Regions from separate parts of the Mycobacteroides salmoniphilum genome, predicted to be linked through region 2. Evidence: predicted binding sites of a transcription regulator. Region 2 holds the regulator's gene; each other region holds the start of a gene.
What was found. The regulator LexA, encoded in region 2, represses DNA repair genes until DNA is damaged. The targets are predictions, from matches to a motif close to CGAACANNTGTTCG.
Positions count from the first base shown of each region.

Region 1: cofD (2-phospho-L-lactate transferase) is a predicted target of LexA. The motif match lies at 4,571-4,584, and genes of this name have one in related genera.
Region 3: ruvC (crossover junction endodeoxyribonuclease RuvC) is a predicted target of LexA. The motif match lies at 4,863-4,876, and genes of this name have one in related genera.

Region 1 covers NZ_CP024633.1:3,424,939-3,435,095, forward strand. Annotated here, with positions in the region: gene manA (mannose-6-phosphate isomerase, class I) at 1-423, opposite strand, end outside; gene DSM43276_RS17020 (TobH protein) at 420-1,487, opposite strand; gene DSM43276_RS17025 (phosphomannomutase/phosphoglucomutase) at 1,487-2,887, opposite strand; gene DSM43276_RS17030 (DUF3499 domain-containing protein) at 3,031-3,441, opposite strand; gene DSM43276_RS17035 (metallopeptidase family protein) at 3,593-4,093, shown strand; gene DSM43276_RS17040 (WhiB family transcriptional regulator) at 4,122-4,376, opposite strand; gene cofD (2-phospho-L-lactate transferase) at 4,767-5,735, shown strand; gene DSM43276_RS17050 (coenzyme F420-0:L-glutamate ligase) at 5,732-7,108, shown strand; gene DSM43276_RS17055 (NUDIX hydrolase) at 7,105-7,647, shown strand; gene manB (mannose-1-phosphate guanylyltransferase) at 7,670-8,797, opposite strand; gene DSM43276_RS17065 (glycosyltransferase family 2 protein) at 8,790-9,662, opposite strand; gene rfbD (dTDP-4-dehydrorhamnose reductase) at 9,738-10,157, opposite strand, start outside.
Region 2 covers NZ_CP024633.1:2,847,044-2,857,200, reverse strand. Annotated here, with positions in the region: gene DSM43276_RS14145 (molybdopterin-dependent oxidoreductase) at 1-1,827, opposite strand, end outside; gene DSM43276_RS14140 (acyl-CoA dehydrogenase family protein) at 1,938-3,092, shown strand; gene DSM43276_RS14135 (GNAT family N-acetyltransferase) at 3,099-3,644, shown strand; gene lexA (transcriptional repressor LexA) at 3,641-4,315, opposite strand; gene DSM43276_RS14125 (LysM peptidoglycan-binding domain-containing protein) at 4,545-5,054, shown strand; gene nrdR (transcriptional regulator NrdR) at 5,185-5,649, shown strand; gene DSM43276_RS14115 (PhzF family phenazine biosynthesis protein) at 5,674-6,357, opposite strand; gene DSM43276_RS14110 (alpha/beta fold hydrolase) at 6,443-7,516, opposite strand; gene DSM43276_RS14105 (proteasome assembly chaperone family protein) at 7,571-8,554, opposite strand; gene sthA (Si-specific NAD(P)(+) transhydrogenase) at 8,701-10,149, opposite strand.
Region 3 covers NZ_CP024633.1:2,640,825-2,650,981, reverse strand. Annotated here, with positions in the region: gene DSM43276_RS13095 (acyl-CoA thioesterase) at 1-496, shown strand, start outside; gene pdxT (pyridoxal 5'-phosphate synthase glutaminase subunit PdxT) at 493-1,074, shown strand; gene DSM43276_RS13085 (hypothetical protein) at 1,092-1,619, opposite strand; gene DSM43276_RS13080 (YebC/PmpR family DNA-binding transcriptional regulator) at 1,741-2,496, shown strand; gene DSM43276_RS13075 (hypothetical protein) at 2,499-2,918, shown strand; gene DSM43276_RS13070 (phosphatase PAP2 family protein) at 2,888-3,478, opposite strand; partial or broken gene DSM43276_RS13065 (methyltransferase family protein) at 3,651-4,112, shown strand; gene DSM43276_RS13060 (TetR/AcrR family transcriptional regulator) at 4,202-4,774, opposite strand; gene ruvC (crossover junction endodeoxyribonuclease RuvC) at 4,896-5,453, shown strand; gene ruvA (Holliday junction branch migration protein RuvA) at 5,450-6,058, shown strand; gene ruvB (Holliday junction branch migration DNA helicase RuvB) at 6,112-7,125, shown strand; gene yajC (preprotein translocase subunit YajC) at 7,275-7,613, shown strand; gene secD (protein translocase subunit SecD) at 7,682-9,451, shown strand; gene secF (protein translocase subunit SecF) at 9,469-10,157, shown strand, end outside.

The sequences.
Region 1 (10,157 bases), 580 kb from region 2:
ACGGTCCAGCGCCACAACCAGTTCCGGCTTGTGATTGCGATCGCGATAATTGCGCACCGGAGAGTTGAGCGGCACCCCCGCCGCCTCTTCGTGTGCGTACCCGTCGGACGCCTGCCGCGCACTGGGGTGGGCCTGCAAGGACAGCGGCTCATCAGCCGCCAGCACCTTGAGCAGGAACGGCAGCTGATCACCGAACTCGGCCACCGACGCCGGTCCCAACTGGCCTGCCGGATCCGCTGCCACCACATCGAGCAATGAGTGTGCGCCACTGTCGGTTTCCAGGTAGGCCGGGTCGGCCGGGTGCGCACCCAGCCACAGTTCGGCCTCGGGGTGCGGTGTAGGCGTGGGGCGTCCGGTGAACTCGGCGATCGCCGTCCGCGAACCCCAGGCGTACGTCCTGATCGCCCCCCTGAGCAGATTCACAGCCCGGATCTCCCCCCGCCAAGCCGGGCGTACACCGAGGCCATTTCGAGCCGCGTCGCGAGCATCATCAGCTGCGCGAGCTCCGACGGCTGAGCCCCCAGGTCGCCGAGGTCGGTGGTGCTCACCAGCTCGGTCTCGTCGACGCCATCGATCCTCGAGGCAACCGATTGGAAGTCGCTATCGGTCGCAAGAGCAAGGATCCGCGGTCGACCACCACTACGGGGACCATCGATGAACTCATCATGAAACAGCGAGCTCTCACCAGAGCTCCTGCTCGACAACGTGTCCCGCATCGCGGCCAACGCCTGCGGGAGACCGCATGCGGTCGCGGTGCGCTGCGTCAGCCTCAGCAGCGTCGCCGCCGCGTGTTGAGCCAGCGCCACGGTGGCCGATCGATCCCCGCAGAACACCACGGGACCACCGGTCAAGCGCGTGGCAATCACCTTGGCGGCGTTGGTGAAGACCTCCCGCCCCACGGTGTTTCGGGATACCTCACCATCCACCTCGTCGGCGATGGTCATGACGTCAGGTGCGACGGCCTTATCGAGCGCTCCCAGCACTGCCACGCCGACGGCCAGATTGTGGGCGAGGCTGAAAGTGTCCGGCACCCGCAAACGGGGTGCCAGCGAAATCGTCCGCCCGGCACCGGCATATGCCAAAGGACCCTCATCGGGTGCGGCAATGACAACCCGGGCACCACGGCGAGTACCCACCGACACCGCAGCACCGAGGGCCGGGTCACCGGCATCGTCGCCGGCGACCACCATGACATCGAGCGGGCCTACCCATACCGGTGCGCGGGTGGCAGTCAGGAACGGAAGGCTCACCGTATCCGACAGTGCCCCAGCCAAAACCGCTCCGGCCGTGGCGGCGGTGCCGCGACCCGCCACCCAGACGACGGCGCGCGACCGGTCCTCCGACTGAAGCGACTCCAGGGCGCCCTCGGCAACGGCGGTGCCGACAGCACGCACCTGCGAGCCAGCCATCGACGCGGCCTGCAGCGAGCCATCGCGGTCTGCCGCCAAGAGCGCCTCGGCGTCGTCGAGATCGATGGTGGCGTTCATCAGGTCGCGGCCTCGGTGCGGTCGACCAACGCGGTGACTCGTGCGACCACGGCCGCCACATCTTCGTCGGTGCGCGCCTCCACATTGAGGCGCAGCAATGGCTCGGTGTTCGAGGTGCGCAGGTTGAACCACGTCCCGGTGCCGATGTCGACGGTGACACCATCGAGGTGGTCGATCGAAACTATCTGTGTACCAAATGACTTCAGTACTTCATCGATACATGCCTTGGCATTCGACACGCGGAAGTTAATCTCGCCGGAGGACGCGTACCGCTCGTAATCAGACATGAGATCCGACAGCGGCCGGTCTTGCTCACCGAGAGCCGCCAGCACATGCAGCGCCGCCAGCATGCCGGAGTCGGCACCCCAGAAGTCGCGGAAGTAGTAGTGCGCGGAGTGCTCACCGCCGAAGATCGCCCCCGTCTCGGCCATCAACGCCTTGATGAACGAGTGACCGACTCGCGACCGCACCGGCGTTCCCCCGTGCTCGACGACGAGCTCGGGGACGGCACGAGAGGTGATCAGGTTGTGGATGACGGTGCCACCGATTTCCCGCTCCAGCTCTCGGCGCGCCACCAAAGCGGTTACCGCGGAAGGAGATACGGCCCGTCCACGCTCGTCAACCACAAAGCACCGGTCGGCATCACCATCGAAGGCCAGACCGATGTCGGCGCCTTCCGAAAGGACAAAGGCCTGTAGATCGCGCAGGTTCTCAGGATCGAGCGGATTGGCTTCGTGGTTGGGAAAATTACCATCCAACTCGAAGTACAACGGCGCGAGCGCGATCGACGCAATCGCACCCAGCACCGCCGGTGTCGTGTGCCCGGCCATGCCGTTTCCCGCATCCACTGCCACCCGAAGCGGGCGCGCGCCATTCAACTGAACCAGTGACCGCAGGAACTCGCCATACTCGGCGAGGACATCACGCTCGGAGACGGTGCCCGCCGGACCGTCAAACACCGGCACGCCGTTGATCAGCTCATCGCTGATGATGGACAGTCCGGTGTCCTTGCCCACGGGCTTGGCACCCGCGCGGCACAGCTTGATTCCGTTGTAGGCGGCCGGATTGTGACTGGCGGTGAACATGGCCCCCGGGCATTCCAATATCCCCGAAGCGAAATACAGCTGGTCGGTGGATGCGAGCCCGATCAGCACGACGTCAACACCCTGTGCGGTAACACCCGCGGTGAACGCCTGCGCCAGACCGGGCGACGAGTCCCGCATGTCGCGACCCACCACGATCCGCAGCGGTGCATCGGCGTCCGCCCGCTCGGCTTTGACCAGCCGCGCGAACGAGGAACCCACGTCGAAGACAAAGGACTCGTCGATCTGCTCACCCAGAAGGCCACGAACGTCGTACGCCTTGATGACTGCGTGGACAGCGTCGGCGGACCGGGCCATGACGAGAGTGCTCCTATTGATCTATCGAGAGAGAGGACGTTAGGTGTCGCTGGCCAGCCTAGTGGTCGGCGAGTATCCAACGTGAACGTCCGGCGAGAGGCTACAGAATGTCATCAGGCCGAGCCGAAAGTACCTGATCAGAGTTACTCGGCTGGATCAGGCAGAACCCGCAGGTGCCCACGACGCCGCCCGACCGGAGCCGGATGCACGGGCCTGGGGGCAGCCGAGGTGGCGGGCAATCCCATATCGAGGGCCGGCTCGCTGAATCCGGCCGCGGCCACCCGGACACCGGCAGGTTCCCGCACCGCGTCCGCCAGGGCAACCAGGTCGTCATCCTCGGGATTCGATGGCAAGGGACCGTTGTACCGGACGAGCTCCCACCCACGGGGCGCGGTGATCCGGCTCGCGTGCTGCGCGCACAGATCCCACGAATGCGGCTCGCTGGACGTGGCCAGCGGCCCGACCACGGCCGTCGAGTCCGCGTAGACGAACGTCAACGTCGCCACAGCGGGACTCGGGCACCCGGGCCGACAGCAACGACGGGGGGCTCTCACAAACGTTGAGGCTAGCGTGCGCAAACACGTTCCGACCCGCAGACACGCGCTGTGAACCGACCGAGACCCTCCGGTGATCGGGCAGAGACCCCGGGGTGACCGGCTCGTTGTATTCGTCAGCCACAGGCGCCACACCGTTACCATTTCCCGTATGTCACGTGATGGACGGCGCGGCGGCTCGCCGAGCGGGTCGAGCTCGCAGGGCTCTCGAAGGGGGCGCGATTTCCGTGGCCCACTCCTACCGCCGACCGTTCCCGGCTGGCGCTCACGCGCCGAGCGTTTCGATATGGCGGTCCTGGAGGCCTATGAGCCGATCGAACGGGCGTGGCAGTCACGACTGGAGGGTCTGGATGTGGCGGTCGATGAAATTCCACGCATCCAGCCGAAGGATCCCGAGTCGGTGCAGTGGCCGCCGGAGGTCATCGCGGACGGACCGATCCCGCTGGCAAGGCTGATTCCTGCTGGTGTGGACACCCGGGGAAACACCACCCGGGCACGAATTGTCCTATTCCGCAAGCCGATTGAATTACGCGCGAAGAAATCTGGGGATTTGTCGGATCTCCTGCACGATCTACTGGTCGCGCAGGTTGCCACCCACTTGGGGGTGGAACCGTCGGTGATCGACCCATCCATCACCGACGAGGGCGATTAACCCGCCCAGTCGAGCACAGAACGCGGAGCTAGATGATGCCCCGCTTCAGGCGACGGCGCTCACGCTCGGACAGCCCACCCCAGATGCCGAACCGCTCGTCGTTGGCCAGCGCGGACTCAAGGCACTCGTCCTTGACCTCGCAGCCCTGGCAGATGCGCTTGGCCTCGCGAGTCGACCCACCCTTCTCAGGGAAGAACGCCTCGGGATCGGTCTGTGCGCACAGTGCCTTCTCTTGCCACTGATCGTCAGCGACACCGATCAGTGCATCAACATCGTTCTGCACCAACGTCAGATGCGGACGTGCGGGCGGCAAGCCCGTCGCACCCGTGCCAACGCCGGAACTCAGCTCGTCGTGTACGCCAAATTCATTGCGCCCAAACAGCATCGTCCCGCCTCCTCACTGTTCCTCTTGCATCCCAATACAGCTCGTAATGCCCGGTTTCGTGCCACATCTTAGTTTTCTCGGCCATTCCCATTCGAACATCTGATCGAATCCCAGTCTGCGCCTGTAACTTCCAAACTCAGCCCGAGGAATGACACTGGTGTGATTACACACGTGTTCGCTGCCGGGGTCAAGCGAAGGACGAAAATTCATACCATCTGCGACCGACAAAATCGGCGTGGCGCCCTCGTGGCGTGTCGCATCATTGCCGGCGCACTAGTCTGGGTCAGCGTGAAACTCACCGTCCTCGTCGGCGGCGTCGGCGGAGCGCGCTTCCTGCTCGGCGTCCAGCGCTTGCTCGGATCAGACTCCAGCAAGCATCAGATAAACGCCATCGTGAACATTGGCGACGACGCCTGGATGCACGGCGTCAGGATCTGCCCTGACCTGGACACCTGCATGTACACCCTGGGCGGAGGGGTCGACCCCGAGCGGGGCTGGGGACACCGCGACGAGACCTGGAACGCCATGGAGGAGCTGGCGGCCTATGGCGCCCAGCCCGACTGGTTCTCGCTCGGCGACAGGGACCTGGCCACTCACCTGATACGCAGTCAAATGCTGCGAGCCGGTTACCCGCTATCAGCGGTCACCGAAGCGTTATGCAATCGATGGCAGCCCGGAGTCCGGCTGTTACCCGCCAGCGACGACCGCTGTGAGACCCATGTGGTGATCACCGACCCTGCCGACGGAGAGCGGCGCGCCATCCACTTCCAACAGTGGTGGGTACAGCACCGCGCGCAGGTCCCCACGCACAGCTTCGCGTTCGTCGGCGCGGACGAAGCAAAGGCCGGCCCGGGTGTTGCCGAGGCCATTGGCGAGGCCGATGTCGTCTTGCTGGCCCCGTCCAATCCGGTGGTGAGCATCGGGGCGGTCCTGGCGGTCGGCGGAGTTCGCGGGGCGCTCCGCACAACCCCCGCTCCGGTCATCGGGTACTCGCCGATCGTGTCCGGCAGGCCGCTCCGCGGAATGGCCGACGAATGTTTGCGCGTGATCGGTGTTGAGGTGAGCTCGCAAGGTGTCGGGGAACACTTCGGCGCCCGCTCACAGACCGGCATCCTCGACGGCTGGCTGGTCGACGAGGGTGACGCCGCTCACATTGCGGGAGTTCAGGTACGGTCGGTTCCGCTGCTCATGACCGACCCGGACGCGACGGCGGCGATGGTGCGTGCGGGACTTGACCTGGCCGGAGTTACTCTATGACCTCACCTGCGGATTCCCCTGCACCCGAACATGGTTCAGCGGCTCCGGTAGAGATCCTACCCGTTCCGGGCCTGCCGGAATTCCGCCCCGGCGACGATGTCGCCGGGGCCATCGCCGCGGTGGCGCCGTGGGTCCGCGACGGCGATGTGATCGTGATCACTAGCAAGATCGTTTCCAAGGCCGAGGGTCGAATCGTGGCCGCGCCCACCGATCCCGAGGCGCGAGACAACTTACGGCGCAGGCTGATCGACTCCGAATCTGTCCGTGTGCTGGCCCGCAAGGGCAAGACACTGATTACCGAGAACATCATCGGCATCGTGCAGGCCGCCGCCGGAATCGACGCATCCAATGTGGACACGGCGGAACTCGTACTACTGCCCGTTGACCCCGATGCCAGCGCTGCGGCAGTGCGGGCCGCGCTGTCACGCCAACTGGGCGTGAACGTAGCGGTGGTGATCACCGACACCATGGGCCGGGCCTGGCGCAACGGCCAGACCGATGCGGCCATCGGCTCTTCCGGTATCTCCGTCCTCTACGGCTACGCCGGTGCAAAAGATAAGCACGGCAACGAGCTTCAGGTGACAGAGGTGGCTATCGCCGATGAAATCGCCGCGGCTGCCGACCTTGTCAAGGGCAAGCTCACCGACGTGCCGGTCGCGGTGGTGCGCGGCCTGTCGGTGTCCGATGACGGCAGTGTGGCCCGCGATCTCCAGCGCTCGGGCCCGGACGACTTGTTCTGGCTCGGCACCGCAGAGGCCTTGGAGCAGGGGCGCCGCGATGCGGTACTGGTGCGCCGCTCCATCCGGCAATTCGCCGACATGGCAGTCGATCCCGACCTGTTACGCGAAGCCATTGGCGAGGCGCTGACGGCCCCCGCGCCGCATCACACCCATCCGGTGCGATTCGTGTGGGTACGGGATCTGACGAGACGACGCGCGCTGCTGGACGCCATGAAGCAGGCGTGGACCGTCGACCTCAACGGGGACGGCCGCAGCCCCGAGTCCGTGCAGAAGCGGGTGGCACGCGGACAGATCCTCTATGACGCACCGGAGGTCGTGATTCCGTTCCTGGTACCCGACGGCGCACATGACTATCCCGACGAGCGCCGGAATGCGGCGGAACGCACCATGTTCACCGTTGCGGTCGGCGCCGCAGTGCAGGCACTCCTGGTGGCGTTGGCCGCGCGGGGTGTGGGGAGCTGCTGGATCGGGTCCACCATCTTCACAGGAGACGTAGTACGCAGGCAGCTCGCATTGGACACTTCATGGGAACCGATGGGCGCCATCGCGATTGGGTATCCCCACGGTTACCCCGACGAGGGATTGACGCCGCGCGCTCCCCTGCCCGCCGGCCAGATGCTGGTGGAACTGTGACCGGGCTGCGCGAGTCGGCCGTCGAGCTGCTCTCCTTGTGGGAGGCGCCGGACCCAGAGCAGGACAGTCTCCGGCATGCCGTGCTGGCGTTCCTCGACGCCAATCCGGACGCCTGCCGTCGCCGCAGCGCCGCCGGCCATATCACCGCCTCGGCACTGGTGGTCAATCACGACGGATCGCAGGCGCTGCTGACCCTGCACCCCCGCGTCGGTAAATGGCTGCAACTGGGCGGCCACTGCGAGGAAGAGGACTCCACCATCAGGGCCGCCGCGCTGCGCGAGGCCACCGAGGAGTCGGGGATCCCGAATCTCAACCTGGCATCGAATCTTCTTGGAATACACGTACATCCGATCACGTGCTCACTGGGCGTGCCGACGCGCCATCTCGACTTGCAGTTCTTGGCGCACGCACCCGAGGGCGCACAGATCACCGTCAGCGACGAATCACTCGACCTGCGCTGGTGGCCCATCGATGAGATTCCGGATGAAGACCCCTCGGTCGTCATGTTGGCCCAGCGGGCACAGGCACGTCTGCGCTGAGCGCCAGCCTGAGCCCGGGCGCCTAGACGTCCGACGAGTACCTGATGCCGCCGTCGGGAATGGTGATTCCGGGCCACACCCGGGCTCCGCGCAGCAGCTCGCACCGCGCGCCGATGTCGGCACCGTCACCGATCACGCCGTCGCGCACCAGTGCCCGCGGACCGATGCGAGCGCCAAACCCGATGATGGAGCGTTCCACCACAGCACCCGCTTCGATGCGCGCACCGTCGAAGATGACCGCACCGTCGAGCCGTGCCCCCGGGCCGATTTCGGCTCCCCGACCCACCACGGTGCCACCGATCACCAGCGCACCCGGTGCCACCGAAGCGCCGTCGTGCACCAGGGCCTCACCCGGATGTTCGGGGATCGCCGGTGACGGCGCGATGCCGCGCACCAGGTCCGCCGAGCCACGCACGAAGTCCTCGGGAGTTCCCATATCGCGCCAATAGCTGGTGTCCACGTATCCGCACACTTTGGCGCCACTGCTCAGCAGTCCCGGAAAGACCTCTCGTTCAACCGATACCGGCCGACCAGAGGGGATCTGTTCGATCAGCTCACGCCGGAACACGTAGCACCCGGCGTTGATCTGATCGGTGGGCGGATCCTCGGTCTTCTCCAGAAACGCAGTGACACGACCGTCGGAATCGGTAGGCACACAGCCGAACGCACGCGGGTCGCCGACGCGTACCAGGTGCAACGTCAGGTCGGCCTGAGTCTGCTCATGATGCGCGAGAAGATCTTTCAGATCCAGACCGGACAACACATCGCCATTGAAGACGAGGGCGGTGTCGTGGCGTAGATGCTCCAGCACATTCCGGATGGCCCCGCCTGTGCCCAGCGGCTCAGTTTCTGTGACATACGTGATCGACAGGCCCAGCTTGGATCCGTCGCCGAATTCCGACTCGAAGACCTCGGCCTTGTAGGACGTCCCCAGCACCACATGATCGATCCCGGCCGCCGCTACCCGCGACAAGACATGTGTCAGGAAGGGGAAGCCGGCGATCGGCAGCATCGGCTTGGGCGCCGAGAGGGTCAGTGGGCGCAGCCGGGTGCCCTGCCCTCCCACCAAGATGACGGCATCGGCTTTCACGGTGCCCGATTCAACCACGGCGCCCGGTTCAACACTGCCAGATACAACACTCTCAGGCATTCCCATCTCCTTGCTTGTCCCGGCGCCGATTCGCGCGGATCGCCGCACGCACCACGATCGCAGATCGAGCCGCCAGTGCGCTCCGAATGCTCCAGCGCAACGGCGCCTGCCACCAGTGCGGGTGCCGGTCGGATTGATAGATATAGACGCTGTCGTGATGAGCGGTGAGGCTGCGTGCGGGATCACGTCCGGCCGCATGGCCTTTCGCGTGCACAACCTCCGCGCTGGGCGCGTACACGTTCTGCCAGCCCGCACGCGCAAGCCGGTCCCCTAGATCGACGTCTTCCATGTACATGAAGTAGCGCGTGTCGAACCCGCCGATGGCATCGAAGGCTTTACGCCGAAGCAGCAGGCACGACCCCGACAGCCATCCGACGACACGCTCGGACGGTTCCATCCGGTCCTGGCGGTATGCCGCGGTCCACGGATTGGTGGGCCATACCGATCCCAGCAGCGCATGAAGCGCGCCCCCGGAGAGGCTCGGCACCACCCGCGCCGAGGGATACACCGAGCCGTCGGGTTCACGAATCAGCGGACCCAGCGCACCCGCCGCGGGCCAGCGCTGTGCAACCTCAAGCAGCGCATCGATGCTTCCCGGACCCCACTGCACATCGGGGTTCGCGATCACAATCCACTCGGCGTCGGGATCGACCTGCGCTACTCCGAGGTTGGCGGCCTTCCCATAGCCGACATTGCCCCCGGTGCGAAGCAGCTCCACCTCGGGCTCCTCAGCGGCTGCTTCGGGCACTCCATCGGTGGAGCCGTTATCGGCCAGGATCACCCGCAGGGGGCGAGCGGTGGCATGGCGCAGCGTGCGCAGGAAGCGGTCGAGGTGCTCGCCGGGCGAGTACGTCACCGTCACCACGGCGAGCTGCTCGGGCAATACCGACGAGCCACTCGGGCGAAGGGGATCAGGCACGGTGCTTGAGGGTACCCACCCCTAGTGTGTGGCCAGCGCCTCAGCCAACGCGTCGCGCCATGGGCGCAGCGGCGCCAGACCCGCGTCGGCCCAATGATCGCCGTCCAGCGCCGTGTACACCGGCCGGGGCGCGGCGCTCGGAAAATCAACAGAACGGCAGGGCTGTAATCGTGAGGCATCCGCCCCGACCAGCTCGAACACGGCCTTGGCCCAGTCGAACCGATTGACCACACCGCCGCCGGCCGCATGCAGGATCGGAGCCTGGACATCGGAGGCCGCCAGGTCCAACAGCGCCTCGGCGAGGTCTGCGGCGTACGTCGGGGACCCGGTCTGATCCGTCACCACCCGCACCGGTCCGTCCCCGGCCGCCAATCGCCTCATGACGCCCACGAAATCGCCGGTGATTCCGGTGTAGACCCAGGCCGTACGCACCACGTGGGC
Region 2 (10,157 bases):
GCCGTTCAGCCACTCTGCGGGCTCGTACCACTGTGGGTGGCCGCCGCAGTCGGCGTATCCGAAACCGTCGATGATTTCCGAGAAGATCTCGATGCGCCCGCTCGGAGTGTGCAGCGGGTGCGCGTCTGGGTTGTCGCGGAAGTCCGACAGCAGAGTCAGACCGGGATCGGTCGGCAACTGCAGGTAGCCCTGCTCCCAGAAGTCGTCGAAGTCTGGCACCGCGAAATCGCGGGCCCCGGCCCATTCGGTGTAGATGTGGCGGAGCCACTGCGCGGCGGTGCGCCCCTCGGAGAACTGCTCGCCGAACCCCAGCCTTTGGGCGAGCGCCGAGAATGTCGTGTAGTCATCGCGCGAGTTGGCATACGGCGGTGCCGCGGCCTTCATCGCCACCAGCAGTGGGTCGTTGCGGCTTCCGGAAAAGTCGTCGCGCTCCAGGCTGGTGGTAGAGGGCACCACGATATCGGCGTGCTTGGCCATCGCCGTCCACACCGGATCGTGCACCACGACGGTGTCGACGCATGCCAGCGCGCGGCGCAGTCGCGGCAGGTTCTGATGGTGGTGGAACGGATTTCCGCCCGCCCAGTAGACGCATTTGATGTCCGGCAGCGTGAGTGTCTGGCCGTTGTAGGCCAGCGTCTCGCCGGGCCGCAGCAGCAGCTCACTGATGGCCGCCACCGGGATGAACGTCTCCACCGGGTTGGGCCCCTGGGGGAAGGTTGGCAGTGGGCAGCTGACCGGGGCCAGTCCCGCCTCGTTCATCGAGCCATAGCCGTGGCCGAAACCGCCTCCGGGAAGACCGATCTGACCGAGCATCGCGGCCAGGGTGAGCCCCATCCACGGGGCCTGTTCGCCGTGGCGCACCCGTTGCAGCGACCAGCTGACCGTCACCAGGGTGCGCCCGGCCGCCATGCGCCGCGCCAGTGTGCGCAGCTCGTCAGCGTTCAGAGCGCTGATGCTCGCCGCCCATTCCGGACTTTTGGGCACACCGTCGTCGATGCCCAGGAGGTAGCGCTCGAATCGTTCGTAACCGGTGCAGTAGGTGCGAAGGAAGGTCAGATTCGCCAGACCTTCCACGGCCAACACATGGGCCAGGGCGAGCATGACCGCGACGTCCGTCCCGGGAACAGGTGCGTGCCACTCGCATTCGCCGTCTATGTCGTCGCGCAGCGGACTGAACGAGACGATGCGCCCGCCGCGGGCGCGGAACCTGTCGAGGGCGTCACGAGCCGGATGCGCGGTGGTGCCGCCATGGTTGACGCCGGTGTTCTTCAGGGCGATACCGCCGAATGAGACCAGGAGATCGGTGTTCTCGACGATGACATCCCACGACGTCGACCTCTTGAACAGCCCGTCGTGGGTGCCTACGACGTGCGGCATGATGACGCCGGTTGCGCCCAGACTGTACGAATGACGTGAAAAGGTGTACCCACCAAGCAGTTTCAAGAACCGGTGTACCTGGCTCTGAGCGTGATGGAACCGTCCCGCGCTGGCCCAGCCGTATGAGCCGCCGTAAATGGCTTCATTGCCGTGGGTATCGACGATCCGCCGCAGTTCGTCGGCCAGCAGTTCGGTGAGCTCCTCCCAGGACACCTCGACGTACTCGTCGGAGCCACGCGCTGCGCTGGGGCCCGGCCCGTCGCGCAGCCAGCCACGGCGTACGGATGGCGCGGTCACTCGGGCCTGGTGGCGGATTGAACCGGGAATGTTCTGCAGCAGCGGGGAGGGGTCCAGATCAGTCGGGATGGGTGTGACCCCGATCACTTCTCCGTCGCGGACCTCGGGGGTAAACGCACCCCAGTGAGTATGTGAAAGTGCCAGCTTGGTCACCCCAGTCAGCCTAGGCTTTCTGTCCGTCGAAACCAGGTAGGCGAGTACCAACCGACCAGTGGGTTGGTATACATTCTGCCGAGTACGTAAACCCAAACCGGAAGGTGATCATGGCCGGCGCCGTCAAGTTCAAACGCACCATTTTCGAACCCGAGCACGAACTGTTCCGCGAGTCGTTCAAGACCTTCCTGGAACGGCATGCCGAGCCGTACCGGGAGGAGTGGGACGAGAACAAGATCGTCGATCGCTCTCTCTGGGTCGAGGCGGGCAAACAGGGCTTCCTGGGCACTGACATGCCCGAGGAGTTCGGCGGCGGTGGACTCGTCGATTTCCGCTACAACGGCATCATCGGCGAAGAGATCACCAAGGCTCGCCAGTCGGGTATTGGTTTCACTTTGCACAACGATGTCGCGGGTCCGTACTTCCGGGATCTGGCTAACGACGAGCAGAAGGCCCGCTGGTTCCCGGGCTTCTGTTCCGGTGAGCTGATTACCGCCATCGCCATGACCGAGCCGGGCACCGGAAGCGACCTGCAGGGCATCAAGACCCGCGCGGTCAAGGACGGCGATCATTACATTCTCAATGGGTCCAAGACCTTCATCACCAACGGCATTAACGCCGACCTGGTCATCGTGGTCGCACAGACCGATCCCGAGAAGGGTGCGCTGGGCTTCAGCCTCATCGTCGTGGAACGCGGCATGGAGGGCTTTGAGCGCGGCCGCAAGCTCGACAAGATGGGCCTTGATGCACAGGACACCGCCGAGCTGTCCTTCACCGATGTCCGGGTGCCCGCCGCCAACCTGCTGGGTGACGAGGGCCAGGGCTTCATCTACCTCATGCAGAACCTGCCCCAGGAACGCATGTCCATTGCCGTCGTAGCGGCCGCGGCGATGGAAACCATGCTTGAGGCGACTATCCAGTACACATCCGAGCGTAAGGCGTTCGGCAAGCCCATCAAGAGCTTCCAGAACAGCCGCTTTGTGCTGGCCGAGCTTGCCACCGATGCCACGATGATCCGGATCATGGTCGACGAGTTCATCACGCTGCTCAACAAGAAGGAACTGAGCGTCGAGCAGGCCGCGATGGCCAAGTGGTACAGCACCGAAAAGCAGGTCCACCTGATCGACCGCTGCCTGCAGCTGCACGGTGGATATGGCTTCATGCGCGAGTACCCGGTTGCCCGGGCGTACATGGACTCGCGTATCCAGACGATCTACGGCGGAACCACCGAGATCATGAAGGAGATCATCGGGCGCTCGCTCTAGCGCCTCATGATCATTCGCGACGCGGCTGCCGATGACGCGGCCGCCTGTGCGGCGATCTATGCGCCGTATGTCACGGATACGCCTATCTCGTTCGAGGAGGTGCCGCCGTCGGATGCTGTTCTTGCCGAACGTATCCGCACGGCGGCCCACCGGCATGCCTGGCTTGTCGCCGAAGATGGCGGTGAGATCGTCGGCTACGCCTACGCGGTGCCGTGGAAATCACGGACCGCCTATCAGTGGGCGTGCGAGGTCAGTGTGTATGTGGACGGCACCCGGCAGCAGCGCGGGACGGGCCGCCAGTTGTACACGGCACTGCTCGACCGGCTGCGCTGCCTCGGCTATCGCACAGTGCTGGCCGTTGTCGTGGTACCCAATGCGGCGAGTGAAAAGCTGCACGGGGCAATGGGATTCGAGCAGGTCGCATGCTACCGGCGGATCGGCTATAAGTTGGGCAGCTGGCACGACGTGGCGCACTTCCAGCTGTTTTTGCCATCCCTCGATGGCCGTGTAGACGATGATTCCGCACCCGGGCCGCCGCCGGGTGACGGCTAGAGCTTGCGCAGGACAGTGACGACCTTGCCGAGGATGGCGGCGTCATTTCCGGGGATCGGCTCGAACAGTGGGTTGTGCGGCATCAGCCAGACCTGACCCGTTGTCCGCTTGAATGTCTTGACGGTCGCCTCACCGTCGATCATCGCCGCCACGATATCGCCGTTGTCGGCGACATTCTGCTGGCGGACCACCACCCAGTCGCCATCGCATATCGCGGCGTCAATCATTGATTCGCCGACCACCTTGAGCAGGAACAGCGATCCCTCGCCCACCAGCTCGCGGGGGAGCGGGAACACATCCTCTACGGCCTCCTCGGCCAGGATGGGACCACCGGCGGCGATACGGCCCAGGACGGGCACGAAAGTCGGCTCGGGCAGGTCGCCGGAACCGGCCACATCGGTGGTCGCCGAGGGACTGCGGAAATCATCGATTCCTCGAACGTCAACGGCGCGTGGACGATTCGGATCACGCCGCAGGAAGCCCTTCTGTTCGAGGGTGCGTAGTTGATGGGCGACCGACGATGTCGAGGTAAGTCCCACGGCATCTCCGATTTCGCGGATGCTCGGGGGGTAACCCCGCTCATTCACCGATGCGCGGATGACCTCCAGGATGGTCCGCTGGCGCTCGGTCAGTGAACCGGTGGCGGGTCCCTTGCTGGGTGTGTCGCTCATGGGCCCGAATCTAGACCTGTCGACGGTATTTATCAAACATGTGTTCGATGCGTGTCGCGAATAGCGCCGGATGCGGCGGTTGCGGGTGGCGTTTATGCAGCTCAAGACCACTTGTCGGTGACGGATGCTACAAATCGATCACATGTTCGGACATCGAACACATGATCGAGTACATTCGAACATAAGAGCGAACGGGCCTCCCGATCGACAGGACAGGAAGGGCATACAGATGAGCACAAACGTTCTCACCACACCGCGTACTCGCGCTGCCGAGTACGCGTCACGCGATGGCGCCCCGCAGGCACGTGCCTACAGCGCGGAGTATCCGCTGACTCAGCGTCGGGCGCTGCCGGTGCGCACCGTCGCCTATCGCCGGCCCGCCGGCCGGCCGGCGGCGTACCGGGGCACCGGGATCCGGGTCTCGACAGTGCCGCATCGGGCGCATGGTCGTCGCCCGGTGAGTCTCAAGGCGACGATTGTTGTCTCGGTGGGTGCTGCGGTGGCGACGATGTGGCTGCTGATGCTCGGCCAGGTCAGTGCGGCCGGGGTCGGGGGAGTTGGTGTGCCGGAGCGCGTGGCGGTCGTCCAGGTGGCTCCCGGAGAGACCCTGGCCGACGTGGCCTCGCGTGTCGCGCCGGATGCCCCGCGCTCGGCGGTGGTGTCCAAGATCCGTGAACTCAATGAACTCGGCTCGGCGACAGTACAAGCCGGTCAGACGCTGGTTTCTCCGGTCGGCTGATCGGCGAACGGGCGTGACCTTCGAACGTGTGGGAGCACGGGTATCCTCGAGACCGGTCTGGGCGCGCTGCGCTGTGTGTCAGCCCACCCAGCCCAGTGACTTGGAGTCCAGAACCGGCGAAGGAGCAGTAATGCACTGTCCGTTCTGCCGTCATCCAGACTCGCGTGTTGTCGATTCCCGTGAAGCGGATGAGGGTCAGGCAATACGTCGACGGCGATCGTGCCCGGAGTGCGGCCGTCGTTTCACCACCGTCGAGACCGCGGTGCTGGCCGTTGTGAAGCGCAGCGGTGTCACCGAGCCGTTCAGTCGCGACAAGGTCATCAAGGGCGTGCGCCGGGCCTGTCAGGGCCGCGATGTCGACGATGATGCGCTGAATCTGCTTGCCCAGCAGGTCGAAGATGCCGTCCGAGCCGCCGGGTCCCCGGAGATTCCCAGTAACGAGGTGGGCCTGGCCATCCTCGGCCCGCTACGCGATCTGGACGAGGTCGCATATCTGCGCTTCGCCTCGGTGTATCGCGGATTCAGTTCCGCCGATGACTTCGAACGTGAGATCGCCGCATTGCGCGCGCACCGGGACGCACCGACAGGATCCTGACGCCCGGCCGAGGTCGATGCGCTGCTAGTTCAAGGTCAAGGACTGATCGGCAACGACATGGCCACCGATCGTCACCCAGCCCTCTGGGCTCCACTGCGTAAGAATCTGCGAGCCCTTGCCCTGATGGACGATCAGGTCACGGCTCAACAAGTCGGTCATCCGTGCCGCAACAGATCCGGTCGCTTCGTCCTCGTTGACGCCCAGGTCAAAGGCGAACACCCGTGATCGCACCAGATTCGCGGTGCGGTCCTGCCACGCCCATACGCAATGCAGCAGTTCGTCCGCGTAGTCGGCGGGATCGGCGGCATCCACGTCACTGGGGGAGCCCAGCTCGTGGAAATCGGTCTCCGGGGCCCATTCGGACCGGGCTCGGATCCAGGTGCGGTCGTCGTAGTTGACCTGGAGCACGCCCGCGGGAACTTGAAGGGTGTTGACCGGTGTTCCGCGTTCGCGCAGCCACCACGCCAATCCCACCGTCGGATGTCCGGCGAAGGGCAGTTCGGCCGCCGGGGTGAAAATCCGCAGATGCGCGGTGTTGGACCCCTCGGCGGGAAGATCGACGAAAACCGTCTCACTGAAACCCAACCGGGTGGCGATCTCCTGGCGGTCCGCCGCGGCGACGTCGGTGCCGTTGACGATCCCCAGAGGATTGCCGAAGTTGCCTGTCTGGTCGGTGAATACGCGAACAACCGCGACATCAACGCTCATTCTTCGACTCTACGTCTCCCGCGCGCCGCGCACTCAAGTACCCCGCGAATTGCGCAAACCTCTGGTAGCGCTTGAGCTCTCGTGGCTAGGTGGCGCTGCGTTCGTCTGTGCCCATGGCATCGAGCACCGCCATCCGGGTACGCGCGGCCCCGCTGATCGTGCCTTCGGTGACCCCGGTGCGCAACAATCGGCGCAATTCATCCTCGTCGTATTCGGCGGGCTCGGTGGAGGCGATGAATTGGCGAACGACGGCGATGAATCGCTCGGGGTCGTCGTGGAACGGGAAATGTCCGGAGCGGTCGAAGATCTCCAGTGTTGCGCCGGGCATCGCGGCGTGGGCCAGATGGCCATGGCTGACGGGGATTACCAGATCATCGCTGCCCCAAATGAGCTGCACAGGAACAGATTCAGTCAAATAACATCGGTCCAGCATGGTTACTACCTGGCCGCGCCAATCAACCACGGCGCGCAGTGTCCGGGTGAAGGCGGCCGAGGCCCGGGGTTCGGGCAGATCTGCGAGAACGCGCAGCACATCGGGGATGTCGCGGGCCATTCCCGCCCGCCCCAGCGTCGCGCGGGCCACCGCTCCGCTGAGCCGGATCATCGGCATCGCCAGCGGTAGCCTGAGTAGCCCGAGCGCATCTCCGACGAAGGGCAATGATGCGCAACGCAATACGATGTTGACGTCCTTGGTCACCCCGCCCGGCGAGACCAGAATGAGTCGCTCGACCAGATGGGGGAACTGGTAGGTGAATTGCATCGCGACGCCGCCGCCCAGCGAATGCCCGACCACGGTGACCTTGTCGATATCCAGTACGGCCAGCAGGTCCCGCATCCCGTTGGCGTAGGCCGCCACCGAGTAGTCGGCGCGCGGCTTGTCGGACTGCCCGTGGCCCAGCAGGTCCGGGGCGATCACGGTGAAATGCTCGGCGAGCTGTGCATGCACGCTGTCCCAGGTGGCCGAGTTGTCGCCGATCCCGTGGATCAGCAGCAGCGCAGGTCCCGATCCCGCAATTCTGAAGGCGCGCCGATAACCGTGGATGGTGCGGAACGCCATCCGGGGTCGCGTTGTCGTATCGGAAGTGGGTTGGACCGTGTCGTCACCGTCGGCGTGCTCGGTATCCGGCACCGGACGCAGGAGCCTCGGTGGTGGATTCATGTGAAGTATCTTGACCCGTCGCGGCAAATTTGGCGCGGCGAGCGCATAACCGGACTAGAGAATCGGGCCGTCGGCGGACGGATCCTCACCGAACTTGGCCTGTTCGGCGAGGAATCTCTCGAATTCTCCGGCAAGCTCGTCGCCGCTCGGCAAGTCCTCGTCTCGTGCCAGCAACGAGCGGTTCTCCTGCGCCGAGACAAAGGCGTCGTATTGGCGTTCCAGCGCATGGACCACCTGGGCCACTTCCTCGCTGCCTTCCACCTGCTCGTTGATCTGGTTTCGCACCTTGCCTGCAGCCTCGGTGAGCTCCTGCAGCGGAAGATCCAGCTCGCCGGTCCTGGCCACTTCCTCCAGCAGGCGTTGTGAGGCCTCCGGGTAGTCGGTCTGTGCCAGGTAATGCGGAACGTGGACGGCGAACCCGATGACCTCGTGGCCATGTTGGGCCAGCCGGTACTCCAACAGGTTCGATGCACTGCCCGGCACCTGAACCTCATCGATCCAGCCGGGATGCTCATCGAGCGTCTTGCGGTCGTTGCCGTGGGCGGTGAGGGTGATGGGGCGAGTGTGCGGAACCGCCATCGGAATTGCGCCCAGCCCAATGGTCTTGCGTACACCGAGCTGCTCGGCCAGCAGTCGGATCGCCGTGACGAACCGTTCCCACTTCAGATCCGGCTCCAGGCCGGCCAGTAACAGAAACGGCGTGCCTTTGGTGTCCTTGAGTGCGTACAGGTTGAGCTCGGGGGTGGCGTACTCCGTGAAATGATCGCTCTTGAACGTCATCACCGGCCGGCGCGACCGGTAGTCGAGCAGATCGTCGATGGCGAACGACGCAACCAGCTCGCTCTCCAGTGTGTCGCGCAGATGCGCCGCGGCCAGCTTCACGGCATGGCCGGAGTCGGAGAAGCCCTGCAACGCGTGCACCAGAATCGGGCCGCGCCCGTCGGCGGACGCCAGCTGGGGCCCCGGAAATTCCAACTCGTACATGCCGCTCTGATCCGGTCTGTACGGCTGCGGCTCTCCGTCACTACTGCTTGCCATGTTCGCCTCCCTTCGCGCCCTCGTCCCACCAGTGTCCCTTACCAGCAGGCAAACGGCGAATGTACCTACTGCCTCAACGGCCCAGGCGGGATGCGAATTCCTGTTTCTTCAGGAGGGCGGACGGTATTCGCCCAACGCGAAATCTCTTAGGCCTTGAACTGGTTGAGTGCGCGAATCTTGTTCATCACATCGAGCGCGGCGACCTTGTACGCCTCGGAGAACGTGGGGTAGTTGAAAACCGCGTCGACCAGGTACTCGACGGTACCGCCGCAGCCCATGACGGCCTGTCCGATGTGGACCAGGTCGGTGGCATCGGAGCCGAAGATGTGTATCCCGAGCAGCTTGAGATCCTCGGTGGACACCAGCAGCTTGAGCATGCCGTAGGAATCCCCGGCGATCTGTCCGCGCGCCAGCTCGCGGTAACGCGAGACTCCCACCTCATAGGGAATCGCGTTCTTGGTGAGTTCAACCTCGGTGGCACCCACATAGGACATCTCGGGGATCGAGTAGATCCCGATGGGCTGCAGATCGGTCATGCCCTTCGAGGGCTCGCCGAACGCGTGGTACGCCGCCAGGCGGCCCTGGTCCATCGAGGTGGCTGCCAGCGCCGGGAAGCCGATCACGTCGCCCACCGCGTAGATGTGATCGACCTTGGTCTGAAAATTCGCGTCGACCCAGATCCGGCCGCGGTTGTCGGCTTCGAGGCCCGCCCGAGCAAGGTCGAGCTGATCGGTCTGACCCTGTCGCCCCGCGGAGTACATCACGGTATCGGCGGGGATTTGCTTGCCGCTGGCCAAGGTGGTCATGGTGCCGGAGTCATTGACGTCGACGGTGGTGACCTCCTCGCCGAAGCGGAACGTCACTGCCAAGTCCCGCAGGTGAAAGCGAAGGGCCTCAACGACTTCGGGATCACAGAAGTCGAGCATCGAGTCGCGTTTCTCCACCACGGTCACCTTGGTGCCCAAAGCGGCGAACATGGAGGCGTACTCGATTCCGATGACGCCCGCGCCGACCACAACCATCGATACCGGGATGAAGCGCAGGTCCAGGATGCCGTCCGAGTCGAGGACTCGTCGCTCGTCGAAGGCCACACCTGAAGGACGGGCGGGTTTCGTGCCGGTGGCCAGCACGACGTAATCGGCATGCAGGGTGGTGCGCTCGCCACGGGAGGTTTCCTCGACGATGACGGTGTGCTCATCGGCGAACCGCCCGATGCCGGTAATCAAATCAATGCGGTTGCGCAGCAGCTGGGCGCGCACCACCTCGATCTCCTTGCGGATGACGTGCTCGGTGCGCGCCAGCAGATCCTCGGGGGTGATGTTGGCCTTCACCCGGTAGCTCGCGCCGTACAGCTCGCGCTGGTTCATGCCGGTCAGGTAGAGCACGGCCTCGCGCAGCGTCTTGGACGGGATCGTTCCGGTGTTGGTACAGACACCGCCGAGCATGTTGTCACGCTCGATCACCGCCACCGATTTGCCCAGCTTGGCGGCGGCGATGGCGGCCTTCTGGCCGCCGGGACCGGAGCCGATGACGACGAGGTCGTATGTGGGAGTGTCGGCCGCGGATGAGCCGCTTGGGCGAAGACCGTTGGTCATGGTTGTAC
Region 3 (10,157 bases), 210 kb from region 2:
GCCCGCACCCGAAGACCTGCCGGATGTGCAAGATGCCGAGGAGTCGTTCAGCCACGATCTGTTCCGCCAGTTCGCCGAATGGGACATCCGGATCGTGCCCGACGAGCTGATGGACCGGAATCCTCGGCTGGCCGCGCAGCAGCGGGTGTGGTTCCGCTGCCGCAAGCACCTTCCCGACGACCCGGTGCTGCACATCTGTGCGCTGGCGTACATGAGCGACCTGACGCTGTTGAGTTCTTCCAAGGTGCCGCACCGGGACGCGGTGCTGCAGACCGCGTCCCTGGATCACGCGTTGTGGTTCCTGCGGCCGTTCCGCGCCGATGAATGGCTGCTCTACGACGAGACATCGCCGTCGGCCGGATACGGGCGTGCCCTGACTCAGGGCCGGATCTTCGACCGCGAAGGCCGGATGGTCGCGGCGGTGGTGCAAGAAGGTCTTACCCGGTACGAGCGCAACCCGGACGAGGCGTCGATCGCCAAGGGGAACATGGCGTGAGCCCGCTGGTAGGCGTGCTGGCATTGCAGGGCGATGTCAGGGAACATGTTGCCGCTCTGAAAGATTCTGGTGTCGACGCACTCGGGGTGCGTCGTCCCGAGGAACTCTCGAAGGTGGACGGGTTGGTTCTCCCCGGCGGCGAGTCGACCACGATGAGCAACTTGCTGCGCGTGTTCGAGCTGCTCGATCCGCTCTCCGAACGCCTGCGGGACGGGCTGCCGGTCTATGGCTCGTGCGCCGGCATGATCCTGCTCGCCAGCGAGATACTGGACACCCGTCCGGATGCGGTGGCGCTCGGTGCCATCGATATGACGGTGCGGCGCAATGCTTTTGGGCGCCAGGTGGACTCATTTGAGGGTGATCTGGATTTCGCCGGGCTTGACGGTGCACTGCATGCGGTGTTCATCAGGGCGCCGTGGGTGGAACGGGTGGGCGCCGAAGTCGAGGTGCTGGCGATTGCGCAGGGGCATCCGGTCGCGGTGCGGCAGGGGAGTGCGTTGGCGACGTCGTTTCACCCCGAAGTCACCGGGGACCGGCGGGTGCATCGGCTGTTCGTCGACATGGTGCGCGCTTCCTGACGGCTCAACGCGGCGATCTACCAGCGCAGCATGGGCATCGGCCGCAGCGGGTGCTTGAGCGTCCACTTTCCGGCCGTCCGCACTAAGAATCCGTGAAAACCGCCGTACGGCAATGCCTCTACGACCTCGCGCACGTCGGCGCGTTCCAGGCCGGTCCAGGCGTAGAGCCCGTGGAAGGCGTCAATCCGGTCACCCAATCGAAAGGTCTCGACCCATAGATCCTCGGCCGACCTGAGCTTGTGATGATCGGCCACCATCGTCGTGGTGCGACCGGCATCGTCGATTCCGAACTCCGGTGCCAGCTGCTCGGCAAGGGCCACCGACGGATCGAGGTAGTCCCAGGTGCCGGCCGTCCAGATGCCGATATCGTGCGTCGCCCACGCCAGCGCGATCTCGGGTGGTGCCGTCGTCATGCCGAGAAGACGCAGCTGGTAGTTCATGCCTCGATACAGGTGATTGCGGTAATCGGTGAGGCTGTCGCCGATGGTCGACGCGTACCGGTCCAGAATTGCGTCGACTATCGGGTCTTCCACCAGGACAGTCATGCGGATCACCCTATGTTCCTGGCGCTGGCCTCGCTATCCAGTGGCCACCTGCGCTGCCCGAGTACACTCGGGCAGCGCAAAGATTAAGACGGAACGTCAAGAGAAAGCGGTACAGGGGTACATGAGCGGCCATTCCAAGTGGGCCACCACCAAGCATCAGAAGGCCGTGAAAGATGCGCGCCGTGGCAAAGAGTTCGCCAAGCTGATCAAAAACATCGAAGTCGCCGCACGTACCGGTGGCGGGGATCCGGCCGGCAACCCAACGCTCTACGACGCCATCCAGAAGGCCAAGAAGACGTCGGTGCCCAACGACAACATCGAGCGGGCCCGCAAGCGCGGCGCCGGCGAAGAGGCCGGCGGTGCCGACTGGCAGACCATCATGTACGAGGGCTATGGCCCCAATGGTGTTGCCGTGCTTGTTGAATGCTTGACCGATAATCGTAACCGCGCCGCCGGCGAGGTCCGCGTCGCGATGACCCGCAACGGTGGCAATATGGCCGACCCGGGTTCGGTGTCCTACCTGTTCTCCCGCAAGGGCATGGTCACCCTCGAGAAGGGCAACCTGTCGGAGGACGACGTGCTGACGGCCGTGCTGGAGGCAGGTGCCGAGGAGGTCAACGACCTCGGCGAGAGCTTCGAAGTCGTCTCCGAGCCCACCGACCTGGTGGCCGTGCGTCAGGCGCTGCAGGATGCCGGCATCGACTACGACTCGGCAGAAGCGAGCTTCCAGCCATCGGTGACTGTTCCGGCCGACGTCGACACGGCCCGCAAGGTGTTCAAGCTCGTCGACGCGCTGGAGGACAGTGACGACGTGCAGAACGTCTACACCAATGTGGACTTATCCGATGAGGTGCTGGCCGAGCTCTCCGAGGACTGACCATGCCTGCCGTCCACGATCGTCTGGGGCGGAAGTGGTCGGCACGTCGGCGGTGGCTGCCTTGGAAGCGTCGGGGCAACGTCTCTGACTGGGTGATCAGTCCTGACTTCGTCCACGGCGACGATCCCATAAGCATGGTGTGGAACGTCCTCATGCTGCTGATTCTCGTTCCGGCACTCGCGTTGGCATTATTCGTGGCTGTGGAGTTCTTGTTGCTGTTGTTGTTGCTTCCGCTGTGGGTGCTAGCGCGCGTCGTGTTCGGCACCCCATGGGTGATTGTCATCCGTAGCCAAGGCAAAGTTGTTGGGTGCGAGTCGGTTTCAGGATGGTATGCATCGAGTGAGCGGATCAGGCAGATACTTGCCGACGTCGCTTCGGGTTATGTCGGCGGCTACTCGACGGCTACGGGTGCCTGTTCCTGAACTCCGGCGGCCCACACCCCCAACGTCACCACCGCGGTGGTGACCAGCACGGCACCGATGGTGTCGGTGAGGTAGTGATACCCACAGGCGACTTGGCCCAGCAGCCCGAGCGTGCTGACGATCGCGGCCACGATGTACGCCCATAGGGCTCCACCGGCGACCAGCACCAGCATCCCCATCACGGCCACCACGAAGGTGGTGTGGCCGCTGGGGTAGGCGAGATAGCCGCCCTTCTCGCGACCGACGAGCATCTTGGTGCCCTGGGTAGTCCAATTCGCCACGAACGGGCAGGCCAGAACCACCGCTGCGACTCGCCAACGCCGCCGATGCAGCTCGAACCCGACGCACACCGCGAGCACCGGAACGAGAAATACCCAGTCGGTGAAGAACAGCAGCCAGCGTGGCTGCACCCCCAACACGAGCTGCGTCCCGTCGAAGAACCAGGCGTCCAACGGTGTTGAACCCTTGCCGACGGAGAACCCGAGTGCCAGCATCGCGATGACGCCGAGGGGCGGCCACCACTGAATCATCTTTTCGCTGGGCAGTTTTCCGACAGACACGCCGACGACAGTAATCGGCCGGGGACGTCGACCCCGAATCGTGCTGGATGTCGGGAATCAAACGTCACTGGGTGGCGTTACTGTGATGTCAACGACTGTTGGTCAACAAGTGTTGACACCAATGTCAAGTGGGCGTACATCTAAGACATCCACGAGTGATGGGAGGCCGGTCATGGCCACACACACAGTCGCCCCGGCGCGTGAATCGACGAGCCTGTGGCGCACCGCGCGCGCAGTTCTCGCGCTGCCGTTCAGCGTGACGGTCCTGATTCCGCTGGTGATTCTTTACGGATCGGGCATTGAGGTGCCGTCATGGATGTCCGATGAGATGTCGATGACGGCGACGGTGATCGGGACCTTGCTGGTCGCTGCCGGCCTGTTCCTGGTGACCCGCACCGTCATGCTCTTCCACCAGATGGGCAAGGGTTCCCTGGCGCCCTTCGATCCCCCGGTTCATCTTGTCGTGCGCGGCCCGTACCGCTACGTGCGTAACCCGATGATCACCGGTGTGGTGGCCATTCTGTTGGGTGAGTCATTCGCCCTGAACTCTGTGGGCTTGCTGATCTACGCAGCCGTTTTTGTGAGCATCAACGCCGTGTACTTCCCGCTGGTCGAGGAGCGCGGCTTGTTGAAGCGTTTTGGCCGCGACTACGCCGAGTACTCGCAGCACGTGCCACGGTGGGTGCCGCGGCTGCGCCCGTGGACGCAGCCCGAGCGTGCGAACTACGTCGCGTCGCAGTCACAATCGCAGTCCAGGTAGGCCTGGATCGTCGGTGCGATCAAGTCGATGATCTGTTCGTGCGTCATCTCGGGCACGTTCCCGAGGCGGATCACGTATCGGCACATGGCGAGGCCGATCATCTGCGTACCGATGAGTGCCGCGCGTTCCATGGCGCGATCCGCCGTCAACGCCTCGATGGCAGGGACCATTTGACTGCTGAAGATCTCGGCCATGCGGGCGCGGGCCGTCTCGTGCGAAACCGCCGCGCGCAATAGGGCGACCATGGTGTCGTCGGCCTCCCACTTGGCGAGGAAGTGTTCGACAAGGGTGGCCCCGAGTTCGGCGCGTGGGATCTCGGCAAGATTCTCGGGTAGGTGAATGTCGAAGTCGGCGGCGGCCGCGAACAGCTTGCCCTTGTTGCCGTAGTACCGCATCACCAGTGACGGATCGATGCCCGCGGTCGCCGCGATGGCCCGTATGGTCGCCTTCTCATACCCGACACTGGCGAAGTGTTCCTGGGCAGCCTCGAGGATGGCCGCACGGGTGGCGTCCGATCGCCGAGGTTCGGTGGACATGCGCTGAGCTTAGGCCAACGGGTGTTGACATTTGCAGAGCCCTCGCGTGTTGCTATGCCCAATGGGTAAGACCCCTCGATATGCTGATCGAACAACTGTTCTACGGCGAGGGGTCTGGCACGTGCGAGTAATGGGAGTCGACCCGGGGCTTACCCGGTGCGGCCTGTCCATGGTCGAGGCATCCTCGGGCCGCAAGGTGGTGGCCCTGGATGTCGATGTGGTGCGCACTCCTGCCAACCAGCCTCTGCCGCAACGACTTTTGGCGATCAGTGAGGTTGTCGAACACTGGATGGACACCCATCGTCCCGATGTGGTCGCCATAGAGCGCGTCTTCGCTCAGCAGAATGTGTCCACCGTGATGGGTACCGCCCAGGCCGGCGGAGTGATCGCACTCTCGGCGGCGAAACGGGGGATCGCGGTCTATTTCCACACCCCGTCCGAGGTCAAGGCGGCCGTGACCGGCAACGGTCGGGCAGATAAATCCCAAGTGACCGCAATGGTCACCCGCATCTTGAACCTGCAGACGGCGCCGAAGCCGGCGGACGCCGCCGACGCCTTGGCCCTGGCAATCTGTCACTGCTGGCGTGCGCCCATGCTGGCGAGAATGGCGAAGGCGGAAGCCGCGGCGGAGAAACAGCGGAAGGCCTTTGCGGCCCGGATGAAGGCGGTAACTCGATGATTGCTTCGGTCAATGGCGAGGTCATCGACATCGCGCTCGATCATGTGGTGATTGAGGCCGCCGGGGTCGGATATCGCGTCAATGCCACCCCGGCCACGCTGTCGACGCTGCGGCGCGGCACGCAGGTGCGGCTGATCACCGCGATGATCGTCCGCGAAGATTCGATGACGTTGTACGGCTTCACCGACACCGACGCCCGTGATCTGTTCCTGACGCTGCTCGGTGTCTCCGGTGTGGGGCCCAAGATCGCGATGGCCACGCTCGCGGTCTACGACGCGCCGACCTTGCGGCAGGCGCTGGCCGATGGCGATGTCAACGCGCTGACTCGGGTTCCCGGGATCGGTAAGCGTGGTGCCGAGCGCTTGGTGCTCGAACTGCGCGAGAAGGTGGCGGCAGTCGCAGGGGCGCAGGGTGGAACCACCGAGCTGGGCCGCGGCACCGCGTCGCTGGTGCGCACACAGGTGGTCGAGGCACTCATCGGCCTCGGGTTCGCCGCGAAGCAAGCCGAACAGACCACCGATACCGTGCTGGCTCAAGATAATTCCGACGGAGATACCTCGACCGTGCTGCGGTCGGCGCTGACGCTACTGGGCAAGACGCGATGACCGGCTTCGACGAGTTCGACGGCGCGGAGGACGATTTCGATGCCGGCCCCGAGTTGTCCGGCGCACTCACTGTTGGCGAAAACGACATCGACGCCGGGCTGAGACCCAAGTCGCTGCGGGAGTTCATCGGCCAGCCACGGGTGCGTGAGCAGCTGGAGCTCGTGTTGTCCGGTGCGAAGAATCGCGGCAGCACTCCGGATCACATCCTGTTGTCCGGACCACCCGGGCTCGGCAAGACATCCCTGGCGATGATCATCGCCACCGAGTTGGGCTCCTCGCTGCGGGTGACCTCGGGTCCGGCCCTGGAACGAGCGGGTGACCTGGCGGCGATGCTGAGCAACCTCGTCGAACACGACGTGCTCTTCATCGACGAGATTCATCGCATCGCCCGGCCCGCCGAGGAAATGCTGTATCTGGCGATGGAGGACTTTCGCGTCGACATCGTCGTCGGCAAAGGGCCCGGCGCCACCTCGATCCCCCTGGAAGTGGCGCCGTTCACGCTGGTCGGCGCGACCACCCGATCGGGGTCGCTGACCGGGCCGCTGCGTGACCGGTTCGGGTTCACCGCCCACATGGACTTCTACGAGCCCGACGAGCTCGAGCTCGTACTGGCCCGATCGGCGGGAATCCTTGGTATCGAGCTGGGAGCCGCCGCGGGTGCGGAGATTGCCCGACGCTCGCGCGGCACCCCGCGCATCGCCAACCGATTGTTGCGCCGGGTCCGTGACTACGCGGAAGTACGTGCGGACGGCGTGATCACGGTGGACGTCGCCAAGTCCGCCCTGGCCGTCTATGACGTCGATGAGCTGGGGCTGGATCGCCTGGACCGGGCGGTGCTCACGGCGCTGACACGCAGTTTCGGCGGTGGCCCGGTGGGCCTGTCGACGCTGGCGGTGGCGGTCGCGGAGGAGTCGACCACGGTGGAAGAGGTATGCGAGCCGTTCCTGGTACGTGCCGGGATGCTGGCCCGTACGCCGCGCGGACGCGTGGCGACATCGCTGGCGTGGACGCATCTGGGTCTTACCCCGCCGCCGCAGGTGCTGGGGCAGGGCGGCCTGTTCGATTGACAGGACGGTTGAGTCCAGGACGCGCAGGTCCGGGGTTCGCGTCGATTCCACAGAGTCGGATGGCACACTGGTGACTTGTCGCGTGCTCGTTTCACGCAGACCGTGCTTGAACTTGTGAAGACCCAACGGAAAGAATCCCGAAAGCCGCCATGGAATCGATCATCGTCTTTTTGCCGCTCATCCTCGTTATGGGCGCGTTCCTCTTCTTCGCGAACCGGCGGCAGCGCAAGGCCCTCGATGCCACCATCGACCTGCACGACTCCCTGGCGATCGGCGACCGGGTGCACACCACCTCTGGTCTGCAGGGCACCATCGCCGCGGTCACCGATGACACCGTGGACCTGGAGATCGCGCCGGGTGTTGTGACTCGCTGGATGAAGCTCGCGATTCGCGACAAGATCGTTGACGAGGCCGAGGACACCGATGACACCGCTCAGGAGGCGTCGCGCGACGTCGAGAGCGCCGGGGTCGAGCTGACCAAGGAGTAGCGGCTTTCGCCTTTGCTCAACCCTGAACGCCGCCCGACCCGCCCTCGACAAGCAAGGAGACCGGACACGTGGCCTCGCCATCGGCCCCTGTGCATCCCGCGCGCTATTTAGCTGCCTTCCTGGTGCTGCTGATTGGCGCCTATTTGCTGGTGTTTCTGACCGGCGATAAGCACGCTAAGCCCAAGCTCGGTATCGACCTGCAGGGCGGAACCCGCGTCACCCTGACAGCACGCACCCCTGACGGTTCCAAGCCGACCAGGGAAGCGTTGACGCAGGCGCAGCAGATCATCAATGCGCGCGTCAACGGCCTCGGTGTCTCCGGATCCGAGGTCATCATCGACGGCGACAACCTCGTCATCACCGTGCCGGGCAACGACGGCAGCGAGGCCCGAAACCTCGGCCAGACCGCCAAGCTTTACATCCGGCCCGTCGTCCAGATGGTGCCGGCGCAGCCCAAGGAGAATCCTCAGGCCGGAGCGCCGCAGGGCGGCCAGCCCGGCGCTGGGCAAGGGGCGACGCCCCCGGCGCCCGGTGCAGGAAAGCCGGCACCCGCCGCACCCTCTCCGAAACCGCAGCCGCGGCCCTATCCGGCGCAAACCACCACGCCGCCGCCACCGCCGCCACCGCCGCCACCCGCTCCGGCGACGCAGCCCGCGACGCCGAATGCCCCACCGCCTGCCGCTCCTGCCACCGATCTGCCGCCGAAGCCGGGCAGCGGTGAGGAACGCAAGCAGCTGATCGACTTCGAGAAGCAGATCAGGCAGAGCGACGACCCACGGATTCAGATGCTGGCGCTTCAGGTTCAGTCATCGCGTTGCTATGACCTTGACGATCCGCTCGCGGGCAACGACGATCCAAACCTGCCGTTGGTCACCTGTGGCGACGACAGTCAGGGTGGAAAGGCCGCGTATCTGCTGGACAAGGCGATCATCAGCGGCGAGGAGATCAAGGACGCCAGCTCGGGACTTGACCAGCAGCGCGGTATCTACGTGGTGAGCATGGAGTTCAAGCCCACCGGCGCCAAGGTCTGGGCGGAGTACACCTCTGCGCATTGGCAGCAGGGCACCCAAACCGCGTTCACGCTGGACTCCAAGGTGATCAGCGCACCGGCCATCCGCGAACCGATCCCGGGCGGCAAGACCGAAATCAGCGGGCAGTTCACCTCCGACTCGGCCAAGCAGCTTGCCGCGGCCCTCAAGTACGGTTCGCTGCCGCTGTCCTTCGAGTCCTCCGATGCCGAAACCGTTTCGGCAACACTCGGATTGACCTCGCTCAAGGCCGGCCTGATCGCGGGCGCCATCGGATTGGCGATCGTGCTGCTGTACTCGCTGCTCTATTACCGCGTGCTCGGCATACTGACCGCGCTGTCCTTGGTGGCCTCCGGTGCCATGGTGTTCGCCATCCTGGTTCTGTTGGGTAGATACATCTCGTACACCCTGGACCTGGCCGGTATCGCCGGTCTGATCATCGGCATCGGCACGACCGCGGACTCCTTCGTGGTGTTCTTCGAGCGCATCAAAGATGAGATACGAGAAGGTCGTTCGTACCGCTCGGCGGTGCCCCGCGGTTGGGCTCGCGCCCGTAAGACGATCCTGTCGGGTAACGCGGTGACCCTGCTGGCCGCCGTGGTGCTCTACGCCCTTGCCATCGGGCAGGTGAAGGGCTTCGCGTTCACCCTCGGACTCACCACCATCCTCGACGTCGTCGTGGTGTTCCTGGTGACGTGGCCGCTTGTCTACCTGTCCTCCAAGTCCGCGACCCTGTCCAAGCCCGTGTACAACGGGCTCGGCGCGGTCCAGCAGATTGCCCGCGAACGTAAGGCGGCGGCACACGCATGAGCACGAGCAACGACACCGTGAGCAACGGCAACGGCACCGAGAGTGCCGCCAAGGAACCCACGTCCACCGCGGTTGAAACCGTCAGTGCGGCACCAGAACACGGATTCTTCTACCGTCTGTACACCGGAACCGGTGCCGTCGACGTTGTCGGCAAGCGCACGCTGTGGTTCGGGATCAGTGGCGCGTTCATGGTCGTCGCGATCTTGTCCATCGCGATCAAGGGATTCGTCTTCGGTATCGACTTCGAGGGCGGTACCAAGGTCTCGTTCCCGAAGGGCGAGGCGACCGTCCAGCAGACCGAGGACGTTTTCAGTCAAACACTCGGCCGCGATGCCGAATCGATCGTTGTCACCGGAACCGGCGACTCGGCCTCGATTCAGATTCGCACCGAAACACTCGACAATGACGAGTCGGCGAAGCTTCACAAGGCGCTCTTCGACAGGTTCGCCCCTAAGGGATCTGACGGTAAACCGTCCATCAACGCCATCAGCGATTCGGCGGTGTCGGAGACCTGGGGCGGGCAGATCACCAACAAGGCGCTGTGGGCGCTGGGCGTTTTCCTGGTGCTGTCCGGCATCTACATCGCCGTGCGCTACGAGCGCTATATGGCGCTGGCGGCATTGGCCGCGCTGGTCTTCGACCTGCTGGTTACCGCGGGTGTGTATTCACTGGTGGGCTTCGAGGTCACCCCGGCCACTGTGATCGG